2 regions of the Delftia sp. WSY_7 genome follow, and region 2 is predicted to be linked to the other one. Evidence: predicted binding sites of a transcription regulator. Region 2 holds the regulator's gene; the other holds the start of a gene.
The links. The regulator FNR, encoded in region 2, switches genes on or off when oxygen is low (the NO sensors DNR and NnrR bind a similar motif). The targets are predictions, from matches to a motif close to TTGATNNNNATCAA.

Region 1: ACF8ME_RS16445 (DASS family sodium-coupled anion symporter) is a predicted target of FNR. The motif match lies at 2,426-2,439, and genes of this name have one in related genera.

What each region holds. Positions count from the first base shown of each region.
Region 1 covers NZ_JBICLB010000034.1:345,355-352,736, reverse strand. Annotated here, with positions in the region: gene ACF8ME_RS16455 (CMD domain protein) at 1-162, shown strand, start outside; gene ACF8ME_RS16450 (alkylhydroperoxidase domain protein) at 159-746, shown strand; gene ACF8ME_RS16445 (DASS family sodium-coupled anion symporter) at 759-2,264, opposite strand; gene ACF8ME_RS16440 (hypothetical protein) at 2,559-2,876, shown strand; tRNA gene ACF8ME_RS16435 (tRNA-Met) at 2,959-3,035, opposite strand; gene rplQ (50S ribosomal protein L17) at 3,057-3,449, opposite strand; gene ACF8ME_RS16425 (DNA-directed RNA polymerase subunit alpha) at 3,636-4,634, opposite strand; gene rpsD (30S ribosomal protein S4) at 4,747-5,370, opposite strand; gene rpsK (30S ribosomal protein S11) at 5,461-5,865, opposite strand; gene rpsM (30S ribosomal protein S13) at 5,884-6,249, opposite strand; gene rpmJ (50S ribosomal protein L36) at 6,272-6,385, opposite strand; gene secY (preprotein translocase subunit SecY) at 6,518-7,382, opposite strand, start outside.
Region 2 covers NZ_JBICLB010000001.1:130,482-137,863, reverse strand. Annotated here, with positions in the region: gene ccoG (cytochrome c oxidase accessory protein CcoG) at 1-583, shown strand, start outside; gene ACF8ME_RS00705 (FixH family protein) at 641-955, shown strand; gene ACF8ME_RS00700 (hypothetical protein) at 1,138-1,425, shown strand; gene fnr (fumarate/nitrate reduction transcriptional regulator Fnr) at 1,507-2,226, opposite strand; gene hemN (oxygen-independent coproporphyrinogen III oxidase) at 2,388-3,770, shown strand; gene ACF8ME_RS00685 (sulfite exporter TauE/SafE family protein) at 3,776-4,501, shown strand; gene ACF8ME_RS00680 (HD-GYP domain-containing protein) at 4,675-5,919, shown strand; gene ACF8ME_RS00675 (bifunctional diguanylate cyclase/phosphodiesterase) at 5,916-7,382, shown strand, end outside.

The sequences.
Region 1 (7,382 bases), on a different contig from region 2:
CTGCAACAGGCGGGCTGGAGCGAGACGGACATCGTCATCCTGTCCCAGCTGGCGTCCTTCCTGTCCTTCCAGATCCGCGTGGTCGCGGGGCTGCGCGTGCTGGCTGCACGCCCCGCGCCCCCGGCCGCCCATCAACCCACCACCCTGCAAGCCCAGCCATGACCTCAACGAACTCCGCCGCTCCCCAGGTCTTCACCCAGGAACAGCTCGACTGGCTGCCATGGATTGAGCCGCTGGACGAAAGCGAGCTGACCGAACGCCACCATGCAGGCCTGGTCGATGCCTCACGCGCGCAGTCCCCCTACTTCCGCCTGCTGGCGCGCGACCCCGACACGCTGGGCGCACGCACGCGCACCGACAAGGACATCTTCTACAACCCCGACGCCGGCCTGCCGCGTGCCGAGCGGGAGCTGGCGGCCGCTGCCACTTCGCGCGCCAATGGCTGCATCTACTGCGCCTCGGTCCATGCGCGCTTTGCCACGCACTTCTCGCGCCGGGGCGGCGACGTGCAGCGCCTGCTCGACGAGGGTCCGGGCACGGACCTGGGGCCGCGCTGGAACGCCATCGTCACGGCGGCCGTGGCGCTGACCCAGACGCCGCCTGCGCTGGAGCCCGCCCACATCGATGCGCTGCGCGCCGCCGGCCTGGACGATGCCGCCATCTCCGATGTGCTGCACGGCACGGCCTTCTTCAACTGGGCCAACCGGCTCATGCTGTCGCTGGGCGAGCCACGGACCACCGCATGAGGGCTTTCGCCCTCACCACAGGCCCAGCAGCTTCCACCAGGCGCTGCCGACCACGGCAAAGACCAGCAGCTCGATCACGCACATGGCCGCGCCCACGCGCCACCAGTTGCCCAGCGTGACATAGCCGCTTCCGAAGATGATGGGCGAAGTGCCGGTGGCGTAGTGGGTCAGCGTCATCATGATGGCCGAGCCGGCCGTCATCATCAGCATGAAGGGCACGACATAGTCGGCAGGAATCAGCTGCGCGCCCACGGTCAGGAAGGCCAGCATCATGGCGCTGATGTGGGCCGTGGTGCTGGCGAACAGGTAGTGCGAGAACACGAACACGCCCACCAGGATGGCCGCCACCGGCAGCCAGTCCAGGCCGCTGGCGACGATGGCGTTCTTCATGCCCACCGCGAACCAGGACACCACGCCCAGCTTGTTGAGCTGCTCGGCCAGCATGACCAGGGCGCCGAACCACACCAGCGTGTCCCAGGCGCTTTTCTCGGACAGCACGTCATCCCAGTCGATGGTGCCCGTGATGATCAGCACGAACAGGCCCAGGAAGGCGACCACCGTCGGGTCCAGCGTGAAGGCAGGCCCGAACAGCATCTGCGGCACGTTGGCCCACAGCAGCAGCATCAGGCCGAAGGTGCCCAGCATCACGCGCTCCTTGCCCGACAGCGGCCCCATGCGGGCCATCTCGCTGCGCGCGTACTCCACGGCATTGGGCGTGGCCTTGAGTTCGGGAGGCGACAGCAGGTAGATCACCAGCGGCATCAGCAGCAGGCACAGCAGGCCCGGCAGCAGCATGTACAGCGCCCAGGTGGTCCAGCTCAGGTGCAGGGCCTGGCCCGTGGCCTTGGCCACGAAGTCCACCACCAGCGGATTGGGCGCCGTGGCGGTCAGGAACATGGCCGAGGTGATGGGATTGGCGTGGTAGTTGACCAGGGCCAGATAGGTGCCCACCTTGCCCTGCGTACCCTTGGCCGGGTCCGACTCGAAGGCATTGGCGATGGACTTCATGATGGGGTGCACGATACCGCCGCCGCGCGCCGTGTTGCTGGGCGTGAACGGTGCCAGCACCAGCTCGCAGATCGCCAGGCCGTAGCCGATGCCGATGGTCCGCTTGCCCAGCAGCGCGATGAACATCAGTCCGATGCGGTTGCCCAGCCCCGTCTTCTTGAGGCCGCGCGAGATCAGGATGGCCACCACGATCAGCCAGATCAGCGGGCTGGAAAAGCTGCTCAGCGCATCGGTGACTGCGCCCTTGGACGAGCCAGACGTGACCTGGGACAGCGAGACGATCACGATGGCCATCAAGGCCATCACGCCAATGGGCATGACCTTGAGGATGATGGCCACGATGGTGGTCAGGAAAATGGCCACCAGCTGCCAGGCCTTGGGCGTCAGCCCCTCGGGCACGGGCACCAGCAGCAGCCCGAACAGCACGGCGGTGGCGATCAGCGCCGGCACCAGCCGGAACGGCACGGCCGACTTGAAGTAGCGGAACAGCGAGGCAATCTTCTCGAGCATGTGGATCCTTTGCGTTGCCGGAGCGGCGCCGAGAGAGCATGGCCTGCCGGGAGCAAAAGCCCACCAGCCTGCACGGGCACTGGCGGCCGCGCCGCATGACTGACATCATGATGCAGTGCAGCATGAGCCCGGCTTCCAGCGGGCGCCTGCGCCACCGAAGTTTGACAGGCATCAAGGCCGGGCCAGTAAACCTGGCGACCCAGGCCACCGAGCCCCGCTCACATGACAGCATCCCCAGACCGGGTGCCTTTCGCCCCGGTGTACCCATGCAGTGAAAAAAGGAGAAAAGCCGACATGCCAGCCAACCGATTCTTGCCCGAGGAATGGGAATGCCGGCTCCAGGAGATCGACCTGGAGATCGCCCGCCACGCCGTCATCTGCAAGATCCCGCTGCTGCAGGCCGGCGTGGTGGAGCGCGTGCTGGCCGATGACGCCAGCGTCTGCGGCGGCGACCACGAGGCCGCTTTCAAGACGCTGCGCGGCCTCTTGTACATGCACTACACCGAGCTGCTGCACATCAGCGAGGTGCTCAGCCCCGATGCCGCCCAGGAAATCGCCCACCGCGTGCGCCTGCGGCTGGGCCAGCGCATCGGCAACCAGCTGGGCGGCTGATGCCGGGCTGTCTGCCTGGCCTTTGCCCTGGCGCGAGGGCATGAAAAAAGGGCTACGACAGTTGTCGTAGCCCTTTTCAATTTGGTTGCGCGAGAAGGATTTGAACCTCCGACCTTTGGGTTATGAGCCCAACGAGCTACCAGACTGCTCCATCGCGCGGTATTCCAAAATTATAGCAGATTATTCAGCTGCCTTGGCTTCGGCGGCGCCTTCTTCAGCGCGCTCGACCAGTTCCACGAAGGCCATGGGGGCGTTGTCGCCCACGCGGAAGCCCATCTTCAGGATACGGGTGTAGCCACCAGGACGCTTTGCGAAGCGGGGGCCCAGCTCGTTGAAGAGCTTGGTCACGCTGTCGCGGTCGCGCAGGCGGTCGAATGCCAGACGGCGGTTGGCAACGGTGTCGACCTTGGCCAGGGTGATCATGGGCTCGATCACGCGGCGCAGTTCCTTGGCCTTGGGAACGGTGGTCTTGATGGCTTCGTGCTCGATGAGCGAATTCATCATGTTCTTCAGCATCGCCAGGCGGTGCGAAGAGGTGCGATTGAGTTTGCGGAGGCCGTGACCGTGACGCATGGTGCTTTATTCCTAAAATATGTAATTAGGGCTTGCGCAAACAAGGATGCAAGCCTGGACCCGTTACCGGATCTGCAGCTTGCCTCAACCGAATTTGCGCAAGTTGTTGATTAATTCGGGCAGCCGTATCAGGTACTGCCCGAGGCACTGAGGCTCTCCAAAAAGGAGAGCCCGCAATTATAGTGCTTAGCGCTTTTCCAGGCCAGCAGGCGGCCAGTTCTCCAGCTTCATGCCCAGCGTCAGACCGCGGGAAGCCAGGACTTCCTTGATCTCGTTGAGCGACTTGCGACCCAGGTTGGGGGTCTTGAGCAGCTCGTTTTCGGTACGCTGGATCAGGTCGCCGATGTAGTAGATGTTCTCTGCCTTGAGGCAGTTGGCCGAACGCACGGTGAGTTCCAGCTCGTCCACGGGACGCAGCAAGATGGGATCAAAGGCGGTTGCGGCACCACGGCCACCGGCCGGAGCATCGAAGACGCTGGCGATATCGCCGCCGTCCAGCTGAGCGAACACGGCGAGCTGTTCCACCAGGATCTTGGCGGATGCGCGCACGGCGTCCTCGGCAGTGATCGCACCATTGGTTTCGATCTCCACCACCAGCTTGTCGAGGTCGGTGCGTTGTTCAACGCGGGCCGATTCGACGGCGTAGCTCACGCGCTTGACGGGCGAGAACGAAGCGTCCAGCACGATACGGCCGATCGACTTCGTGGACTCGTCGCCATAGCGGCGCACGTTGCCGGGCACATAGCCGCGGCCCTTCTCGACCTTGATCTGCATGTCCAGCTTGCCGCCTTGCGACAGGTTGGCGATGACATGATCAGGGTTGATGATTTCCACGTCGTGGGGCGTCTGGATGTCGCGCGCCGTCACGACGCCTTCGCCATCCTTGCGCAGGGAGAGCGTGACCTCGTCGCGGTTGTGCAGCTTGAACACCACACCCTTGAGGTTCAGCAGGATGTTGACCACATCTTCCTGGACACCGTCAATGGACGAGTACTCGTGCAACACACCAGCAATCGTCACTTCCGTCGCTGCGTAACCCACCATGGACGAGAGCAGGACACGGCGCAGGGCATTGCCCAGCGTATGGCCGTAGCCACGCTCAAACGGCTCCAGAACAACTTTGGCGCGATTGTGGCCAAGCTGCTCGACATTGATCGTCTTGGGCTTCAGCAAATTGGTTTGCATGCAGACTTCCTCTCAATACCCCCGGCTCGTTACACCGGTAAGGCTGGTGAAGCACCCCAGCGCGATGCCTCGCGGCTGGGGGACGGTTTTACAGAAATGTCGCTGCGCGGAATTAACGCGAGTACAACTCAACGATCAGGGATTCGTTGATGTCTGCACCGAACTCGTCGCGGTCAGGCGACTTCTTGAACGTGCCTTCAGCCTTGTCGGCCGACACTTCCACCCATGCGGGGAAACCGACTTGACCAGCCAGTTGCAGGGCTTCGACGATGCGGGCCTGCTTCTTGGACTTTTCACGCACGGCGACCACGTCACCCACCTTCACCATGTAGGAAGGGATGTTGACGGATTGGCCGTTGACCGTGATGGCCTTGTGCGACACCAGCTGACGCGCTTCCGAGCGGGTCGAGCCGAAGCCCATGCGGTACACCACGTTGTCCAGACGCGACTCCAGCAGCGACAGCAGATTGGCACCGGTGTTGCCCTTCTTCTTGTCGGCGGCTTCGAAGTAGCGGCGGAATTGCTTTTCCAGCACGCCGTACATGCGCTTGACCTTCTGCTTTTCGCGCAGCTGCAGGCCGAAGTCGGAAGTACGCTGACCGGAAGTGCGGCCGTGCTGGCCGGGCTTGGTGTCGAACTTGGACTTGTCGGCGATAGAGCGACGTGCGCTCTTCAGGAACAGGTCAGTGCCTTCACGGCGGGAGAGTTTGGCCTTGGGGCCGATATAGCGTGCCACTTGATTTCCTTTGTGTCATCTGCCGTGCACAAGCACGGGAGCCGCCCGCGATGTTACACATCTGGGCGGCGGTGGGCTTGGTGAAAAAGCTTAGATACGACGGCGCTTTTGAGGGCGGCAGCCGTTGTGGGGAACCGGCGTCACGTCCGCGATGGAAGTGATGCGGATGCCCAGGGCGCCCAGGGCGCGAACCGAGGATTCACGGCCGGGACCGGGACCCTTGATTTCGACGTCCAGGTTCTTGATGCCCTGTTCGATGGCAGCACGACCAGCCACTTCCGAAGCCACCTGGGCAGCGAAGGGAGTCGACTTGCGCGAACCCTTGAAGCCCTGGCCACCCGACGAGGCCCACGACAGAGCGTTGCCTTGGCGGTCGGTGATGGTGATGATCGTGTTGTTGAACGAAGCGTGCACGTGGGCAATGCCGTCCGAAATGTTCTTACGGACTTTCTTGCGAACGCGCTGTGCAGCGTTGTTTGCGGGAGACTTAGCCATAGTGATCTTTCAATCTCTTTATTTCTTCAAAGCCGCGGCACCCTTGCGCGGACCCTTGCGGGTACGTGCATTCGTGCGGGTACGCTGACCACGCATGGGCAGGCCACGACGATGACGGAAACCGCGATAGCAACCGATGTCCATCAAACGCTTGATGTTCATCGTTGTTTCGCGACGCAGATCACCTTCCAGCGTCAGGGAAGTCAGCTGATCGCGGATCTTTTCCAGATCGCCGTCAGTCAGTTCCTTGATTTTCTTGGAATATGCGATGCCAGCGGCTTCGCAGATCTTGCGTGCAGTGGTGCGACCGATCCCATAGATAGCGGTCAGGCCGATTTCAGCGTGCTGATGCGGCGGGATGTTAATGCCAGCGATACGTGCCATTATTCGTCCTCAAACTTTCCTATCAACCCTGGCGCTGCTTGTGGCGCTGGTCCGTGCAGATCACTCGCACCACACCCTTGCGGCGGATGATCTTGCAGTTACGGCAGATTTTTTTGACCGAAGCCGAAACTCTCATTTCATTCTCCTAAAACTCTACATCCGTTACGGCCTATCGACCGGGAAACATGCCCGCGATGGATAGATCGAATGGGCGTCTACTAACTCTTACTGGACCCGCCGGCACCGCCGGCCAGGCCCATCACTTAGTTCAATTGCCAAGTGTCGCTTTGAAGTTCGCCTTTTTGAGGAGCGATTCGTACTGTTGCGACATCATGTAGTTCTGCACCTGGGCCATGAAGTCCATGGTCACCACCACAATAATCAGCAGTGATGTACCACCGAAGTAGAACGGGACGTTGTACTTCAGGATCAGGAACTCGGGCAACAAGCACACGAATGTGATGTACACCGCACCAGCCAGGGTCAGGCGAACCAGGATCTTGTCAATGTAGCGGGCCGTCTGGTCACCGGGACGGATCCCGGGGATGAAGGCACCACTCTTCTTCAGGTTGTCGGCGGTTTCCCGGCTGTTGAACACCAGGGCCGTGTAGAAGAAGCAGAAGAAGATGATGGCGGTGGCGTAGAGCATCACATAGATCGGCTGACCGGGGGTCAGCGTGCTAGCAATGTCCTTCAGCCAGCGCATGGATTCCCCTGCACTGAACCAGTTCACAACGGTCGCCGGCAGCAAGATGATCGAGGAAGCGAAGATGGGAGGAATGACCCCCGCCATGTTCAGCTTCAGCGGCAAGTGCGAAGACTGACCGCCATACACCTTGTTACCCACCTGACGACGCGCATAGTTCACCAGGATCTTGCGCTGTCCCCGCTCGACAAACACGACGAAGTACGTCACGGCTGCCACCACGAGAACGATGAAGATCGCGGCCAGGATGCTCATGGCACCGGTGCGCACCAGCTCCAGCAGACCACCGATGGAGCTCGGCAGACCTGCGGCGATACCTCCAAAGATGAGGATCGAGATGCCGTTGCCCAGACCACGTTCCGTGATCTGTTCACCGAGCCACATCAGGAACATGGTGCCGGCCGTCAGGCTGACCACCGCCGTGAGG
Region 2 (7,382 bases):
CATCGACATCCGCAACGGCCTGCAGTACGAATGCATAGGCTGCGGTCTGTGCATAGACGCCTGCAATTCCATCATGGACAAGATGGAGTATCCGCGCGGCCTCATCCGGCTGACCACGCAGAACGCCATGGCCGGCATGTGGCGGCGGGCCCAGGTGCTGCGCCGCATCTTCCGTCCGCGCGTACTGGTCTACTCGGCCGTGCTGATCGGCCTGAGCATGGCCATGATCGTGAGCCTGGCGCTGCGCCAGTCGGTCAAGGTCGACGTGATACGCGACCGGGCGTCGCTGTCGCGCATCGTCGCGGGCGGCAAGCTGGAAAATGTCTACCGCCTGCAGATCATGAATGCCACCGAGCAGGCCCAGCGCTACCGCATCAGCGCCCATGGCCTCGACGGGCTGGAGTTGGCGTCCGAGCAGGAGGTCGAGGTCGGCCCTGCCGAGACGCGCGGCATTGCGGCGCGGCTGCAGATTCCCTACGGTTCCGCCGAGCCGGGCTCGCACACCGTATTCTTCGATATCGATGCCGTGCATTCAGGCGCGGGACGCGCGTCCGAAAAGGCCGTCTTCCTGGTGCCCCGGTGATATGTCTGGCCGGCACCGCCCAGGCTGCGCCGGCTGTTTGAAAGAAAGAGGTTATCCATGTCTTCCAGTCCCGCAGTCTCCGCGCCCGCCACGGCCCCTTCGCATCCGGACGCCGGCAAGCCCTGGTGGAAGTTCGCCCATGTCTGGCTCGTGGTGGCCGGCCCGGCCGCCGTCGTGGTGGCCGGCGTGGTCACGGCCGTCATTGCGATCAATGGCGCCGATCCCGTGATCGATCCTGACTATTACCGCAATGGCATCACCATCAACGAGCGTGCCGATGGCGTGCGCGAAGTGCCCAAGAGCCTGGCGCCCGCGGTCACCGGCCGCAACCACGCGGCCACGCCCGCGCAGGACCATCCCACGGACCGCTGAACGCAGGAAAATGCCGTGCACAAGGCCGCAGTCGCGGCCTTTTTTGTATGGTGGATGGCATCTCCAGCATGCGCGAGGGCCAAGGGTTTCCTACAGGCAGTGCAGGGTGCGCAGGGCTTGGCACGGTGCGAGGGCGGCGCGCACAATGAAAGCCACCCCTCGACAGCTCAAGGAGATCGCTGATGTTGGCCCAACGCTGGATGTGGATTGCCTGGCCGGCCTTTCTGGCCGCCGCCGTGATGGAGATGCTGGTATTCGCCTTCGTGGACCCGCTGGAGCTGCACTGGCTCGGCGACCTGGGCTGGTCGCGGCAGGGAATCTACACGCTGGCCTTCTTCGCCTTCTGGGGCGTGACCATGCTGTCCAGCCTCATGACCACCATGCTGGGACGCTCCACGCACGATCTCAACGACGGCGTGGTCTCCGAGCCGGACCCAAATCTGGCCATGCAGGGCCTGGGGCGCGATTGAACCTGCGTGCACTGCAATGGCAATGAACAAGGCCCGCGACAGCGGGCCTTGTTCATTGCCGGGGGGCGGGGCCTTGCGGCCTCACTGGCACTGCTGGCTGTTGACGATGCGCTTGAGCGCGTCCGTGTCCAGGATGCGCAGATGGCGCTGGCGCACCTCGATGATGTTTTCCTCGGCAAACTTCGAGAAGGTGCGGCTCACCGTCTCCAGCTTCAGGCCCAGGTAGCTGCCGATTTCCTCGCGCGTCATGCGCAGCACCAGTTCCGACTTGGAAAAGCCCCGGGCGTGCAGGCGCTGCACCAGGTTGAGCACGAAGGCGGCCAGGCGCTCCTCGGCACGCATGCTGCCCAGCAGCAGCATCACGCCATGCTCGCGCACGATCTCGCGGCTCATGACCTTGTGCACATGGTTTTGCAGGGCCGTGACCTCGCGCGACAGGTCCTCCAGCTTGTCGAAGGGCATGACGCAGACCTCGGCGTCTTCCAGCGCGACCGCATCGCAGGTGTGGTGGTCGTTGACGATGCCATCCAGGCCGATGATCTCGCCGGCCATCTGAAAGCCCGTGACCTGGTCGCGCCCGTCCTCGGTGGCCACGCAGGTCTTGAAGAAGCCCGTGCGGATGGCGTACAGCGAGGTGAAGGACTCACCGTTGCGAAACAGCAGGCCGCCGCGCTTGACCTTGCGGCGCGTGGCCACGATGTCGTCGATGCGCTGCATCTGCTCGGCATCCAGGCCCATGGGCATGCACAGCTCGCGCAGGTTGCAATTGGAACAGGATGCTTTGATGGTCTGAAGGTTCATGGAGTAAACATCAGCGGCGCAGCAGTGCGCCGGCGGTGACCTCGTGGATGGCGATGAGTTGGATCAAATTGTCGCAGCACTGCCGCGAACAACTCTTGATATGAGTCAAGGACGCGGCCAATGGGCTGCGGCACAGTGGACGACATTAGAGGAAAAAACCCATGACCGCTGTCACCCCAGAGCTGCTGCGTCGCTTCGACGTACCGGGGCCCCGATACACCTCGTTCCCCACGGCCGATCGTTTCGTGGAGGCTTTCGGTGCTGAAGACTATATCCTGGCACTTGAGCACCGCAAATCGAGTACCGCAGCGCGAGCCATGCCTTTGTCGCTGTATGTGCATGTGCCGTTCTGCGAGTCGCTGTGCTACTACTGCGCCTGCAACAAGATCGTGACGCGCCACCACGATCGCGCGGCCGTCTACCTGGACTACCTGGCGCGCGAGATGGCCTTGCACACGGCCCATTGCGGCAAGGGCCAGGCCGTCAGCCAGCTGCACCTGGGCGGCGGCACGCCCACCTTCTTCTCGGACGATGAGCTGCGCACGCTGATGGCCCTGCTGCGCGAGCATTTCAAGCTGGAGCCGGGCGGCGAATACTCCATCGAGGTCGATCCGCGCACCGTCAGCGTCGAACGCCTGGCCGTGCTCAAGGAGCTGGGCTTCAACCGCCTGAGCTTCGGCGTGCAGGATTTCGACGAACAGGTGCAGATCGCCGTGCACCGCGTGCAGCCGGCCGAGCAGGTGTTCGCGCTGGTGGCAGCGGCACGGCAGCTGGGCTTTGCCTCCATCAACGTGGACCTGATCTACGGCCTGCCCAAGCAGACGCCCGAGTCCTTCGAGCGCACGCTGGCCCAGGTCAATGCGCTGCGGCCCGACCGCATCGCGCTCTATGCCTATGCCCACCTGCCCGAGCGCTTCAAGCCGCAGCGGCGCATCGCGGCCGAGGACCTGCCCCAGGGCGCCGACAAGCTGGCCATGCTCTCGCGCTCCATCGCGGCCTTCATGGAGGGCGGCTATGTCTACGTGGGCATGGACCACTTCGCCTTGCCCGAGGACGCGCTGGCCGTGGCCAAGCGCCAGGGCCGGCTGCATCGCAACTTCCAGGGCTACAGCACCCAGCCCGACTGCGACCTGATTGCGCTGGGCGTGTCGGCCATCGGCAAGGTGGGGGCCAGCTACAGCCAGAACGCCAAGACGCTGGAGGAGTACTACGACGCCATCGACGCCGGCCACCTGCCCGTGGTGCGCGGCCTGGCACTGTCGCGCGATGATCTGGTGCGGCGCGCCGTCATCATGGCCATCATGTGCCAGGGCGCCGTGCTGTTCGAGCCCATGGAGCAGGCCTGGCTGCTGGGCTTTCGCGAGTACTTCGCCCCCGAGCTGGCGGCGCTTCAGGACCTGCAGGCCAAGGGGCTGGTGCAGATCAGCGACGAGGGATTCCAGGTCACGCCCATGGGCTGGTACTTCGTGCGTGGCGTGGCCATGCTGTTTGACCGATATCTGCAGGCCGACAAGAACCGGGCGCGGTTTTCGAGGATCATCTAGGCCCCATGCTGTTGTCGCTGCTCTGGACCGCTTTGATCATGGGGCTCGTCGGCGGGCCCCATTGCCTTGCCATGTGCGCCGCGCCCTGCGGCGTGGTCACGGGCGGGGCGGGGCAGGGCACGGTACAGGGTGGTGGGCAGGTGGTCGCCGTCCATGGACTGCAAAGCCGGCTGTGGCTGCGCACGGCGCTGTTCCATAGCGGGCGGCTGGCCGGCTATGCCAGCCTGGGCGCTGCCTCGGCGCTGGCCATGGAAAGCCTGTCCTGGCTCACCAGCCAGACCACGGCGCTGCAGCCGTTCTGGACGCTGACCCATGTCGCCGTGATGGCCTGGGGCCTGGCCATGATGGTGCAGGCCCGCCAGCCCGCCTGGCTGGAGTCTGCGGGCCGCGCCGCCTGGCGGCGCGTGCAGCCCTGGGTGTCCGCCCCTGGCGGCACGCTGGCGGCGGGCTATGCCTGGGCGCTCATGCCCTGCGGACTGCTGTATTCGGCCGTGCTGGTCGCCGCGCTCAGCGGTGGCCCCTTGCAGGGCGCATCGGCCATGGTGGCCTTTGGCGTGGGCAGCGGGCTGTGGCTGGTGGCCGGCCCCTGGCTGTGGCGGCTGGGCCGCCAGCGCCTGAACGGTCTGCGTGCCGAATGGGGCACGCGGCTGGCCGGCCTGATGCTGGTGGGCGTGGCCGTGTGGGCGCTGTGGATGGACCTGATCTACAAGCCCAGTCTCTGGTGCCGATGAACAACAGCGGGGGACAGACTTGGTCCTGAGGGTCGCGGATTGCCTGCAAGGCCCTCAGAACTGGAGATAATGCCCGAATCATCGGCTTACATTTGCCGATTCCTTCAGCCTCGGGGCCGTTGCCGCGCGTGAACCATTCCGTCCTCATCGATATCCGAGACCTCCGTCCGGGCATGTTTGTCCAGCTCGATGTTGGATGGCTGAACCATCCTTTTCCGGTCAGCAGCTTCAAGATCACCTCCAGCGCACAGATCCAGACCCTGAAATCCCTGGGCCTGGAGGCGGTGCGCTGCGTTCCGCACAAAAGCGACGCCTGGCCGGCCGAGGTGCGCACTCCGCCGCCGCAGCCGCTGCCCGCTGTGGCGGCCGCCGCAGCCGAGCCCGCCGAGGAACCTGCACCCGCAGCGCCGCTGCTGCTGTCCGTGCCCAACTGGCGCGGCCGGCTGGAGGACTGCAATGCGCGCTTTCAGAAGGTGGAGCGTGGCTATGTGGCCATCGAAACCACCCTTGCCAGCGCGCCCGAGCAGGCGCGCATGCCCACCGAAGCCCTGGTCGACGGCTGCCTGGCCGAACTGGCCGGCCCGCAGGACGTGGCGATTCACCTCCTGTCCGATGGCGTGGGCAGCAACCAGAGCGTGCATGCCGTCAACGTGACCGTGCTCGGCCTGCTGCTGGGCCGGGCCCTGGGCCTGGAGGCTGCGCTGCTGCGCGACCTGGGCCTGGCGGCGCTGCTGCACGATGCCGGCAAGCCGGTGGCCGGCGCCGAGGGCATGCACGGCCTGGCCCTGGAGTCTTCCGTGCCCGACGCGCTGCGCGACCGCTACGAGCGCCATGTGGGTGAATCGGTGGCCATCGCCATGCGCATGGGCCTGTCGGCCCAGGTCACCACCGCCATCGCTCAGCACCATGAATGGGCCGACGGCACGGGATTCCCGCTGAGCCTGGTGGCCGAGGACATGGAGCTCACGGGCCAGATCCTGGCCCTGGTCAACACCTATGACCGCCTGTGCAATCCCGGCGATGCGCAGACGCCGCACACGCCGCACGAGGCGCTGTCCATGCTGTTCAGCCGGCTGCGCGACAAGTTCGCCGCGCCCGTGCTCAATGGCTTCATCCGGATGATGGGCGTGTTCCCGCCGGGCTCGGTGGTGGAGCTGACCGATGGGCGCCATGCCATGGTCATGTCCGTCAATGCATCACGGCCGCTCAAGCCTTCGGTGATGGTCCATGACGCCAGCGTGCCGGCCGCCCAGGCGCCCGTGCTGGCGCTGGAGCTGTTTCCCGCGCTGGGCATACGCCGGGGCGTGGCTCCTGCGCAGTTGCCGCGCGACGCGCTGGACTATCTGTCGCCGCGCCGGCGTGTCTGCTATTACTTTGAACGGGCGGTGGAATTGGATCCGCCGAAGGTGGCGTCTTGAACAAGCAAGCGCTCAACCGCGCCTGGCCCCGCCTGCTCGATGCCCTGCAGGAGGCGCTGTGGCTGATCGATGCCCGCAGCCTGAAGGTGCTGCGCGCCAACGCCGCCAGCGAATCCGTCACCGGCTATGAGACCGATGCCGCCGTGGGATTGCCCGTGCAGGTGCTGGCCGCCACGCCGCAGCAGCAGGCGTTCTGGAGCGACCCTTTCAACTGGCAGGCCGGCGCCCAGTTCATTTCCGAGGTGCGCCGTGCCGACGGCCAGCTGGCGCCCGTGGAGATGCGCGTGCGCGCGCTCGACGGCGAGGTGCTCCTGGTCAGCATGCTGGACCGGCGCGAGCAGGCGCTGCACGAGGCCGAATTCGAAAGCCTGCTGGGCGAGTTGCGCGCCACGCTGGAGTCGGCGGCCGACGCCATCCTGGTGTGCGATCCCGATGGCCGCATCCGCGCCTTCAACCACCGATTCGCCACGCTCTGGGGCATTCCCGAGGCGTTGCTGGTGCGCCGCAACGACGCGGCCATCCTCGATCACCTGGCCGGCCAGGTGCGCGATGCCGAGTCCTACGCGCAGCAGTTGAAGCTGCTGTCGGCCCAGCCCCTGATGGAAGCGTCCGACGTACTGGACCTGCGCGACGGCCGCATCCTGGAGCGCCGCGCCGTGCCCCAACTGCGCCGGGGCCTGCCCATGGGGCGCATTTTCTCCTTCCGCGACATCACGGCCGAGGCCCAGACCCAGGCGGGCCTGGAGCTGGCTGCGCGGGTCTTCGAGTCCAGCCTGGACGGCATCTTCATCGCCGATGGCCACATGGACGTGGCACGTACCAACCCGGCCTGCGAACGCTTGCTGGGCGGCATGCCCGTGCAGGGCCGCACGGTGGAATCGCTGTTCGAAGCCACCGAAGACCCATCCGACACGCTGGGCGACCTGGCCCGCATACAGTGGCATCAAGGCGGCTTCTGGGAGGGCGACCTGTGGCTGCGCCAGGCCGGCGGTGCGCGCTGCGCCGTGCGCCTGTCCTGGGTGCCGCTGCGCAATGCGCAGGGCGACGTGGTGCAGAGCATCGGCTTCATGCGCGACCTCACCCAGCAGCGCGTGGCACAGCAGCGCATCGAACAGCTGGCCTACAGCGACGCGCTCACCGGCCTGCCCAACCGGCTCAATCTCACGGAGCGCGTGGATGCGGCCATCGAGGCCGCACGCGCAGGCGGCACGGTGTTCAGCATCCTGTTCATCGACCTGGACCGCTTCAAGATCATCAACGACTCGCTGGGCCACCAGTTCGGCGACCGAGTGCTCAAGCTGGTCGCACAGCGCCTGAGCGACTGCATGCGGCCGGTAGACATCCTGTGCCGCCTGGGCGGCGACGAGTTCGTGCTCTACCTGCACGGCTGCAACGCCGAGCTGGCTGCAGCGGTGGCCAAGCGCATCCTGCAGGAGATGGAGCGGCCCTTCCTGCTCGACGGC